Regions from separate parts of the Thioalkalivibrio sp. ARh3 genome, predicted to be linked through region 1. Evidence: predicted binding sites of a transcription regulator. Region 1 holds the regulator's gene; the other holds the start of a gene.
The links. The regulator sigma-54, encoded in region 1, starts transcription at its own class of promoters, with help from an activator protein. The targets are predictions, from matches to a motif close to TGGCANGNTNCNTGCTT.
Positions count from the first base shown of each region.

Region 2: C995_RS0100855 (TorF family putative porin) is a predicted target of sigma-54. The motif match lies at 2,273-2,289, and genes of this name have one in related genera.

Region 1 is NZ_KB897947.1:3,662-8,170, forward strand. Features, by position in the region: gene hprK (HPr(Ser) kinase/phosphatase) at 1-32, opposite strand, end outside; gene C995_RS0100030 (PTS sugar transporter subunit IIA) at 100-570, opposite strand; gene hpf (ribosome hibernation-promoting factor, HPF/YfiA family) at 575-913, opposite strand; gene C995_RS0100040 (RNA polymerase factor sigma-54) at 916-2,409, opposite strand; gene lptB (LPS export ABC transporter ATP-binding protein) at 2,483-3,244, opposite strand; gene lptA (lipopolysaccharide transport periplasmic protein LptA) at 3,262-3,786, opposite strand; gene lptC (LPS export ABC transporter periplasmic protein LptC) at 3,779-4,342, opposite strand; gene kdsC (3-deoxy-manno-octulosonate-8-phosphatase KdsC) at 4,339-4,509, opposite strand, start outside.
Region 2 is NZ_KB897947.1:178,546-183,054, forward strand. Features, by position in the region: gene C995_RS0100845 (ammonium transporter) at 1-1,062, opposite strand, end outside; gene C995_RS0100850 (P-II family nitrogen regulator) at 1,100-1,438, opposite strand; gene C995_RS0100855 (TorF family putative porin) at 1,504-2,220, opposite strand; gene folB (dihydroneopterin aldolase) at 2,475-2,840, opposite strand; gene C995_RS0100865 (amidoligase family protein) at 2,952-3,944, shown strand; gene C995_RS0100870 (gamma-glutamyl-gamma-aminobutyrate hydrolase family protein) at 3,931-4,509, shown strand, end outside.

The sequences.
Region 1 (4,509 bases):
GCGATGCCGCCCTCCCCCAGTGCCTCGTTCATCCGTGAACCTCCGGAAGAGGTTGCGTCAGCTGTCGGGACAGAACAGACACGGTGGGGCGCCCCATGTTCAGGCGTCGCCGAAGGCCCGGGTCAGTTCACGCTCCATGACCTCCGCGTCACCGGCTCGCCGCAGGGAAGCGATATTGTCGGGCTGAGAAAGTCCGCGAGCCAGCTGCGCCAGAAGATCCAGGTGCTCGCTGGTCGCCGCCTCGGGCACCAGCAGCGCGATCAGGATGTCCACCGGCTCGTGATCCATGGCGTCGAAATCGACGCCCTGATCCAGTCGCAGGACTGCGACCCGGGGGGCATCGAGCTCGGCCAGACGCCCATGGGGGATGGCCACGCCGTGTCCCAGACCGGTGGAGCCAAGCTTCTCGCGGGCAGACAGGGCCTCGAAGATGGCCCCACTGGCCGGGCCGGCGGATTCCTCGCCGCCGACAGCCAGCAACTCGCCCAGGGTCTCGAGCGCCCGCTTCTGACTGGAACACTCGGGCTCCAGGCGAATACGGTCGCGGGTGATCAGCTCGGCAACGGTCATTACGCTACAGGGCCTGCTCGCGGTTGCGCTGGGCACCCTCGGCACGGTGGTGGTCCTTGACCTTTTCCTTGTGCTTGATCAACTGACGATCCACCTTGTCGATCAGGCCGTCAATCGCGGCGTACATGTCCTCGTGACTGGCTTCGGCATGAATGTGATTGCCGCTGACCTGGAGGTTTGCCTCCGCCTTGTTGTGCAGGTTCTGGTTCTTCTCGTGGGTCAGCACCACGTGCACGTCGATCACCTTGTCGAAGTGACGCTCCAGCTTCGCGAACTTTTCGTTCACGTAGTCGCGCAGGGCGTCGGTGATATCCACATGATGGCCGGTCAGGTTGATCTGCATGGTCAGGCTCCTTTTTGCTTGTTTCCACTCGGCATGCTCGCCATCTGCCGGCGTTCGCTGGAAGACGGGATATGCATGGCCTCGCGGTACTTGGCCACGGTGCGTCGGGCCACATTGATGCCCCGATCCGACAGGATCTGGGCCAGTTTTGCGTCGCTTAGAGGCTTGTTCGGCGTTTCGTCACCGATCAATTCCCGAATCATGGCACGGATTGCGGTCGCCGAGCATTCGCCGCCATCGGCGGTGCCAACATGACTGGAAAAGAAGTACTTGAACTCAAATACCCCGCGCGGGGTATGCATATATTTCTGCGTGGTCACCCGCGAGATGGTCGATTCGTGCATCTCCAGGGCCTCGGCGATGTCGCGCAGGATCAACGGCTGCATCGCGACCTCTCCATGCTCCAGAAAGCCCTGCTGTCGTTCCACGATGGCCTGGGCCACTCGCAGGAGGGTGTCGTTACGACTGTGCAGGCTCTTCAGGAACCAGCGTGCCTCCTGCAACTGATCGCGCATGAACGCGCTGTCACGGGCATCGGAGACCTGCCGCACCATACCCGCATAGAGATCGTTGATGCGAATGCGCGGCGCAATCTCCGGATTCAGGTCCACACGCCAGCCATCGCGGTCATGGCGGACGTAGACATCCGGCACGACGTATTCCGAACTGGGCTCGCTGATCTGGGCACCCGGACGCGGGTTGAGGGTGCGGATCAGGTCCAGCGCCCGCGCCAGCTCGTCCGGGTCGCGCACCCCGGACTGACGCTGCAGGGCCCGGTAGTCCCGCTTGGCCAGGCTCTCCATGCCATTTTCCAGGATGGCTCGAGCCGCGTCGCGCGCCGGGGCATCCGGCGCCAGATGGCCCAACTGGATCTCCAGGCACTCGCGCAGGTCCCGCGCGCCTACGCCCAGGGGATCGCACTGCTGAATCCAGTGCAGTACCGCCTCGACCTCGTCGACCCCCACGGGTTCGTCTTCGCCCTGACTGATCATCTCCGCCAGCGCCTCGAGCTCACCGTCCAGATAACCATCCGGAGTGATCGCGTCGATCAACGCCGCGCCGATCCGCTGGTCGCGCGGGGTCAGGTGGCTCAGATGCAACTGCCAGAGCAAGTGGTCCTGCAGGCCCTCGTCCTCGCCGTCGGAGGTATTCTCCAGCGGATCGCGGTCGTCCAGGCCGCGCGGACTCGGGGCGGGCTCGTAGATGTCGTCCCAGCGGCTGTCGGTACTCAGCTCCTCGGGGATCACGTCATCGCCGGCCGTGTCGGCCTGCATGCGATCCCCCTCGACCAACTCGCCCCCTTCCTCCGGACGCTCGGTCGGGGCTTCCTCGCCCTCGTCTTCCACCTGCTCGAGCATGGGGTTGCTTTCCAGCGCCTGCTGGATCTCCGCCTGCAACTCCAGCGTGGAAAGCTGCAGCAGGCGGATGGCCTGTTGCAGCTGCGGGGTCATCGTCAACGTCTGCCCCAGCTGCAGATTGAGCCCGGGCTTCAGCATCGCGGTTTCAGGTCCAAGGTGACCATCAGAATCATCTTAAAAGGAGTCGTAGGTCCATGTGCACCAAGGCGGTTCACAGCCGAAAGTTATCGCCAAGATACACCCGGCGCACCTGGGGGTCGTCCAGCAGTTCCTGCGGGGTACCCGCGCTCAGCATGCGACCCTCACTGAGAATATAGGCCCTGTCGCAGATTCTCAGGGTCTCGCGCACATTGTGATCGGAAATCAGCACGCCGATTCCACGTTCAGCCAGGTGCCCGATCACGGCCTGGATGTCGCCCACGGAAATCGGGTCCACGCCGGCGAACGGCTCGTCCAGGCAGATAAAGCGCGGATCACCGGCCAGCGCCCGGGCAATCTCCGCACGGCGACGCTCGCCCCCGGACAGGGCAATCCCCGGGCTGTGGCGCACCGTCTCCAGCTGGAACTCCTCGATCAGGGCATCGCCGATGCGACGACGCTCGTGGCGATCGAGCTCGCGCCGCAGCTCCAGTACCGCCTGCAGGTTGTCCCACACACTCAGCCGCCGGAAGATCGAGGCCTCCTGCGGCAGGTAGCCCAACCCGGCCCGGGCCCGCGCGTGAATCGGCGCCCGGGTGATGTCCCGGTCACCCAGCGTAATACGACCACGATTCGGTCGGATCAGGCCCACCAGGCTATAGAAACAGGTCGTCTTGCCCGCCCCGTTCGGGCCCAGCAGCCCCACCACCTCTCCCGGGGCCAGGTCGACATCGACACGATCCAGCACTGTACGCTTGCCATAGCGCTTGGTCAGTTCGCGCCCGGCCAGATACCCGGCCATTGGAGCCGGTTGGCCGCCGGCCGCCGCTGACATGCTGGAGTCCACCTCGGTCATTCGTCGTCTTCGCGGGGCTGAATCCTGATCCGCACACGCTCGTCATCGGTCTCGCCCCGCTCGGCCTCGATGATGTCGGTCTCCAGGTCGTAGACAATGCGCTTGCCACGCGCCTCCTCGGCCGCCGTGACCACATGCGCCTGATCGGTCAGGATCACCCGGTCCTCGTTCAGGAGGTAATCAATCCGCAGTGCGGTGGCGATGCGCATCTCGCCCGTCTCCGGATCCGGCGACTCGAGCCGCGCGGGCTCGCCGTGGGCCTCCATCTCGTAGGGGCGCCGGTCGCGGCTGCGCACATAGACCTTGTCCGCCTCCAGCGTCATGTCCCCACGGACCACCACCACATCGCCGGTATAGGTACTCACCCCCCGGCGGTCGTCCATCTCTGCGTGATCCGCTGTGATCTCCACGGGGAGGGGCTGCTGCTGGGCGATGACCGGCGAGATCAGCATCAGCAAGGCACTTCCCATCAACACGGGCCACGCGAGCCGAGCGAGCGGCGACCCACCACGTTCAGTCATCAGCGGCTTCCTCCTCGCCTGACTCGCTGTAGAGTGTGTACACGTCATGGAACAGCTCTATGGTATCCCCTCGCGAGTCCACGCGCAGACCCGTGCCCCGCTGGAAAAAGCCGGGCTGATCAAGCGTCGAGAACGCATCGGACGTGGCGATCATGATGTCGGTCGCCACCGTCACGTCGGCGGACTCGATCACCGTGCGCACGCGTTCGGCACGCTCGGGCTGCACCCCTCGCGTGGGGCCGATCAGGTCCAGGGTCTCGTCCATGGGCCGGTGCAGCGCCTCGGGCGCGGTCCAGTGCCATTCGATACCGCCGGCGTCAAAGATATCCAGATCGGGGTCGTCGATCAGCTGCGGTCCATCACGGCCAAACTCGCGCAGCCGCGTTCCGCGCAGGCGGTGGCTCAGTTCGCCATCCTCGCCGGTCGCGTGCAGCGTGAAGCCCTCGATCTCCAGCGTCACCTCGCCCTCCGGCTCATGCTCGCTGGCAGCAGCGCCGGTCACCAGCGCCGCCATCGGCACCAGGATCAGCGCCGCCAGTCCGGCCGCCCATTTCATCCGTCAACATACTCCGCGAACAGTGCCTCCAGGCGCCCCTGGGCTGCCAGCAGGCCCTCGCAGACCTCGCGCACCGCGCCGCGCCCGCCAGGGGCCTGCGTGACCCAGTCGGCATGCCGCACTACCAGCGGGTGGGAATCCGCCACCGCGATGCCAAGGCCCACGCG
Region 2 (4,509 bases), 170 kb from region 1:
CGGGTTGGACAGCAGCACCGCGAACACACCCCAGATACCGGCAGTACCGTGCGCGGAGATCGCGCCGACCGGGTCGTCGATCTTCAGCTTGTCCAGCGCGACGATCGAGAACACCACGATCACGCCACCGATGGCACCGATGATCATCGCCAGGAACGGGCTGGGCATCAGCGGCTCGGCGGTGATGGACACCAGACCCGCGACTGCACCGTTCAGCGCCATGGTCAGGTCGGCCTTGCCGAACACCAGACGGGTGGTAATCAGAGCGGCGACCACACCCCCGGCCGCAGCCAGGTTGGTGTTGGCGAACACGGCAGCCACGGCGTTGGCGGACTCGATGTCCGAGACCTTCAGCTCGGAACCGCCGTTGAAGCCGAACCAGCCCAGCCACAGGATCAGCACACCGAGGGTGGCCAGCGGCATGCTGGAGCCCGGGATCGCGTTGATCTGGCCGTCCTTGCCGTACTTGCCCTTGCGTGCCCCGAGGAGCAGCACGCCGGCCAGCGCCGCGGCGGCGCCCGTGAAGTGGACGATGCCGGAACCGGCGTAGTCGAGGTAGCCGATCTGGTCGAGGAAGCCCTCGCCCCAGCTCCAGAAGCCCTGGATCGGGTAGATGAAGCCGGTCAGCACGACCGCAAAGGCGAGGAAGGCCCACAGCTTCATCCGCTCGGCCACGGCACCCGAGACGATGGACATCGCGGTGGCCACGAACACGACCTGGAAGAAGAAGTCGGCACGATCGGAGTAGTAGATGTCGCCATTGCTACCCAGCACGTCACCCACCGCGTTATCGCCCGTGATCAGGAAGCCGATACTCGGGATCACGGAGCTCAGGCCATCGCCGTACATGATGTTGTAGCCGATCAGCATGTACATGATGCTCGCGATCGAATACAGGGCGATATTCTTGGTAGCGATTTCGGCGACACTTTTGGTGCGCACCATCCCGGCCTCGAGCATGGTAAAGCCCGCGGCCATCCACATCACCAGTGCACCGGCCACCAGAAAGTAAAATGTGTCCATCGCATAGGCGAGTTCGACGACTTGTTGTTCAATTTCCATGATTGAAATTCCTCATTCGATGGAAGAGGGAAAACCCTTAAAGGGCCTCCGGGCCGGTCTCGCCCGTGCGAATACGCACGACCTGCTCCACCGGGGTGATAAAGATCTTGCCGTCGCCGATCTTGCCCGTGCTGGCAGACTTGGAAATGGCCTCGACCACCTGATCGACCAGGTTTTCGTCGACAGCCACTTCCAGTTTCACCTTGGGCAGAAAATCGACCACGTATTCGGCACCGCGATAGAGCTCGGTATGGCCGCGCTGACGACCAAAACCCTTTACTTCGGTCATGGTCATGCCTTGCACGCCGATCTCCGAGATCGCCTCGCGAACATCATCAAGCTTGAACGGCTTGATCACGGCGGTAATCATCTTCATGTCGGACTCCTTGAGCGGGGCCGCCGAAAGGCGGGCCCGCGGTTACTTGAGGGTAAAAGCCGGGTCTAGAACGTCTTGGTCCAGCCCACCCAGGCACCAACGTCCTCGTCGGACTCGTCGACGTATTCGAGATTGAAGCTGAACTCGCCCCAGTCACCGGCATCGCGCGTGAGGCTCGCGGTGTAGTGGGTGTAGTTGTCGTTCTCGTTGGTGTCGTCGAAGGTCTGGCGACCGACCAGGAAGCCGGCGCTGTAGACATCCATGAACGGGATGTCGAGGCCGCCGTAGTAGTACGTATCCTTGCGCTCCAGGGCGGAGTCGGAGCTGTCGGTGACGACGTGCGCGATACCGCCGTACAAGCCGACGGGGCCAGTGTCGAAACTCAGTTCGCCGTAGATCTCGCCAAAGTCGGCGCTCAGGGATCCGCTGTCATCACGGGCATCGGGATAGGCGTAATAGAGGTAGCCGACGTCATAGCCAAAACCATTGTCGAACTCGTCGGCAAATCCGAGATAAAGATCCATCTCGTAGCTGGTGTCGTCACCAAAGTCGACATTGGAGAGCCAGGTACCGACGTAGAAACCGGACTCATGTTCGTAATCAATGCCACCCTGGATTGCGGCGCCATCGTCGGTCTCGGAAAAACCGCGGAAGTAGTAATTGGAGACCGCCCCGATGTTTACGGAAAGCTCCGCGGTGGCAGTCGAGGTAAAGGCCACACCGCCGGTGGATCCGACAGTGACGATGGCGGCGGCCAGTGCGGAACGAGTGAACTTCTTCATGTTGTGTTCTCCCAGTTGTGCAATCGAGTGTCGCGTAATCGACACCCGGTCCTTGCACGGGGCGTGCCATATCGGGAAAACGGAGCCAGATCGGCTTTTCACAACACCTGTTGCAGGCGAACGACGCCAGCACGCACAAGAGCGGTGCGCACTAAAAGTGCACACGCACCAAGATGGGTCAGGAAATGAGGAATCTGTGACCGGCCGCACGGCCGGAGTCGAGAGGAGCTAAGGCAGGAATCGAGGCGAAGGGATCAGGAGGAGGCCGGGAGGGTGCCGCGTTCGACCGCGATGCCGACTTCGGCCACACCGGCGACCGCGCCGGGCTTGCCCAGCTCGATGCGCACCCACGGAGTGCGAAACTCGGTCATCAGGGCCTCCGCGATCTCTTCGGCCAGGGACTCCAAAAGCGCGTGGGGTTCGCGCGTGACGATCGCGCGCACGGCATTCGCCACGGCCTCGTAATCGACCGTGTCCGTGATCTCGCCGGAGTGCGCGGCCACCCGCGTATCGGTAGCCAGCTCGATGTCGAAGCGCAGGGGGCGCCGGATGCGCTGCTCCCAGTCATAGACGCCGACGACGGCATCAATGCGCAGATCCTTGAGGTAGATTCGATCCATCCCGTACCTTCGCGGTCCGGCCGTGGCGGCCGGCGCCTATCGTACTGGCTTGCCCACAGCAGGTACACCGAACCGTTATCATGACGCGGCACCTCCCCGAGGACACCCTTGATGCCCGAGGCCTTTCACGAACTGCCCTGGCCCGACAATCCGGAAGGGGCACCCCGACGGGTGGGCGTGGAGATCGAGATGGCCGGCGTCTCCCTCGAGCGCATGGCCGAGGCGATCCGCGCGGAATTCGGCGGACAGGTGCACTGTGACAGTCCGTTCATTGCCCGGGTCTGCGATACGGAACAGGGCGACTTTCAGGTCGAGCTGGATGCCCGGGTACTGAAGGACCGGGCCTACCGCAGCCACCTGCGCCGCCTGGGGATCGAGCTCGACGACTCCGACGAGGCCGCGCTGGACCGCTGGCTGGCCGATGCCGCCGGGCGCCTCGTGCCGCACGAGATCGTCGCGCCACCGATGGCGGCCTCGACACTCCCGCGCCTGGACCGTGTACGCCACGCACTGCAGGAGGCCGGGGCGCTGGGCACCGAGCGATCGCTACTCTACGCGTTCGGGTTGCAGCTCAACATCGAGATACACAGCACCGATACTCAGTGGATCCTCGACGTCCTGCGGGCCTTCCTGCTGTTGTACGAGATGCTGGTGAATGCGGGCGCGATTGACCTGGCAAGACGGCTTTCCCCCTACATCCGCGCGTTCCCCGGTACTTTCGTGCGCGAGACCCTGGACCCTGATTTCGAGCCGGACCAGGGGCAACTGATCGACCATTACCTCGCGCACAACACCACGCGCAATCGTCCACTGGACATGCTGCCGCTGTTCGCAGAACTGGACCCGAAACGCATCGACGCCGCACCGGTGGAGCACGAACTGGTCAAGGCTCGACCCGCATTCCACTATCGCCTGCCCAACTGCGAGATCGACGACCCCGACTGGAGTCTGGCCCACCCGTTCAATGGCTGGGTCGAGGTCGAACGGCTGGCCGCGGACCGCGAACGCTTGCAGCGGATGAGCCGCGAATACCTGGAACGCCCCACCCAGGCGGTGGGCCGCTGGGCCGACGACTGGGCACGGAGGCTGCGTGGCTGGTTCTGAGCGCGGCACCACGACCTCGGCCGACCACCCGCAACCACGGCGACCTGTGATTGCCATCACCGGCCCTGACGAGGGGGGAGGCCCCGCCTGGCTGTTCACGGCACTGGCCGTCTGGCGCGCCGGCGGGCGCCCCCTGCGCGTACGTCCCGGCAAGCCGCGCCACCACCAAGCATTCGACGGGCTCGTGGTCGGGGGCGGAGCGGATGTCGACCCCGAACTCTACGGGGAATCACTGCCTCAGGGCCCGAAACCGGAGGCCATTCGCGGCGCAGAGCGTCGACTGTCCCAACGGCTGATCGGCTACCTGTTCTATCCCGCACTGTGGCTGCTGCGCCGGCTGTTCCAGTCGCACGGCGGCGTACTGGACATCGAGCGCGACCGGCTGGAGAAGGCGCTGATCCGTCGCGCGCTGGACGAGCACCGGCCGGTACTGGGCATCTGCCGCGGGATGCAGCTGATCAACGTGGTACGCGGCGGGACCTTGCGGCAGGACCTGGCGGAGTTCTATATCGAAACCCCACAGGCGCGCAGCCTGCTGCCGGTCAAGCCAGTCATGCTCGACAGC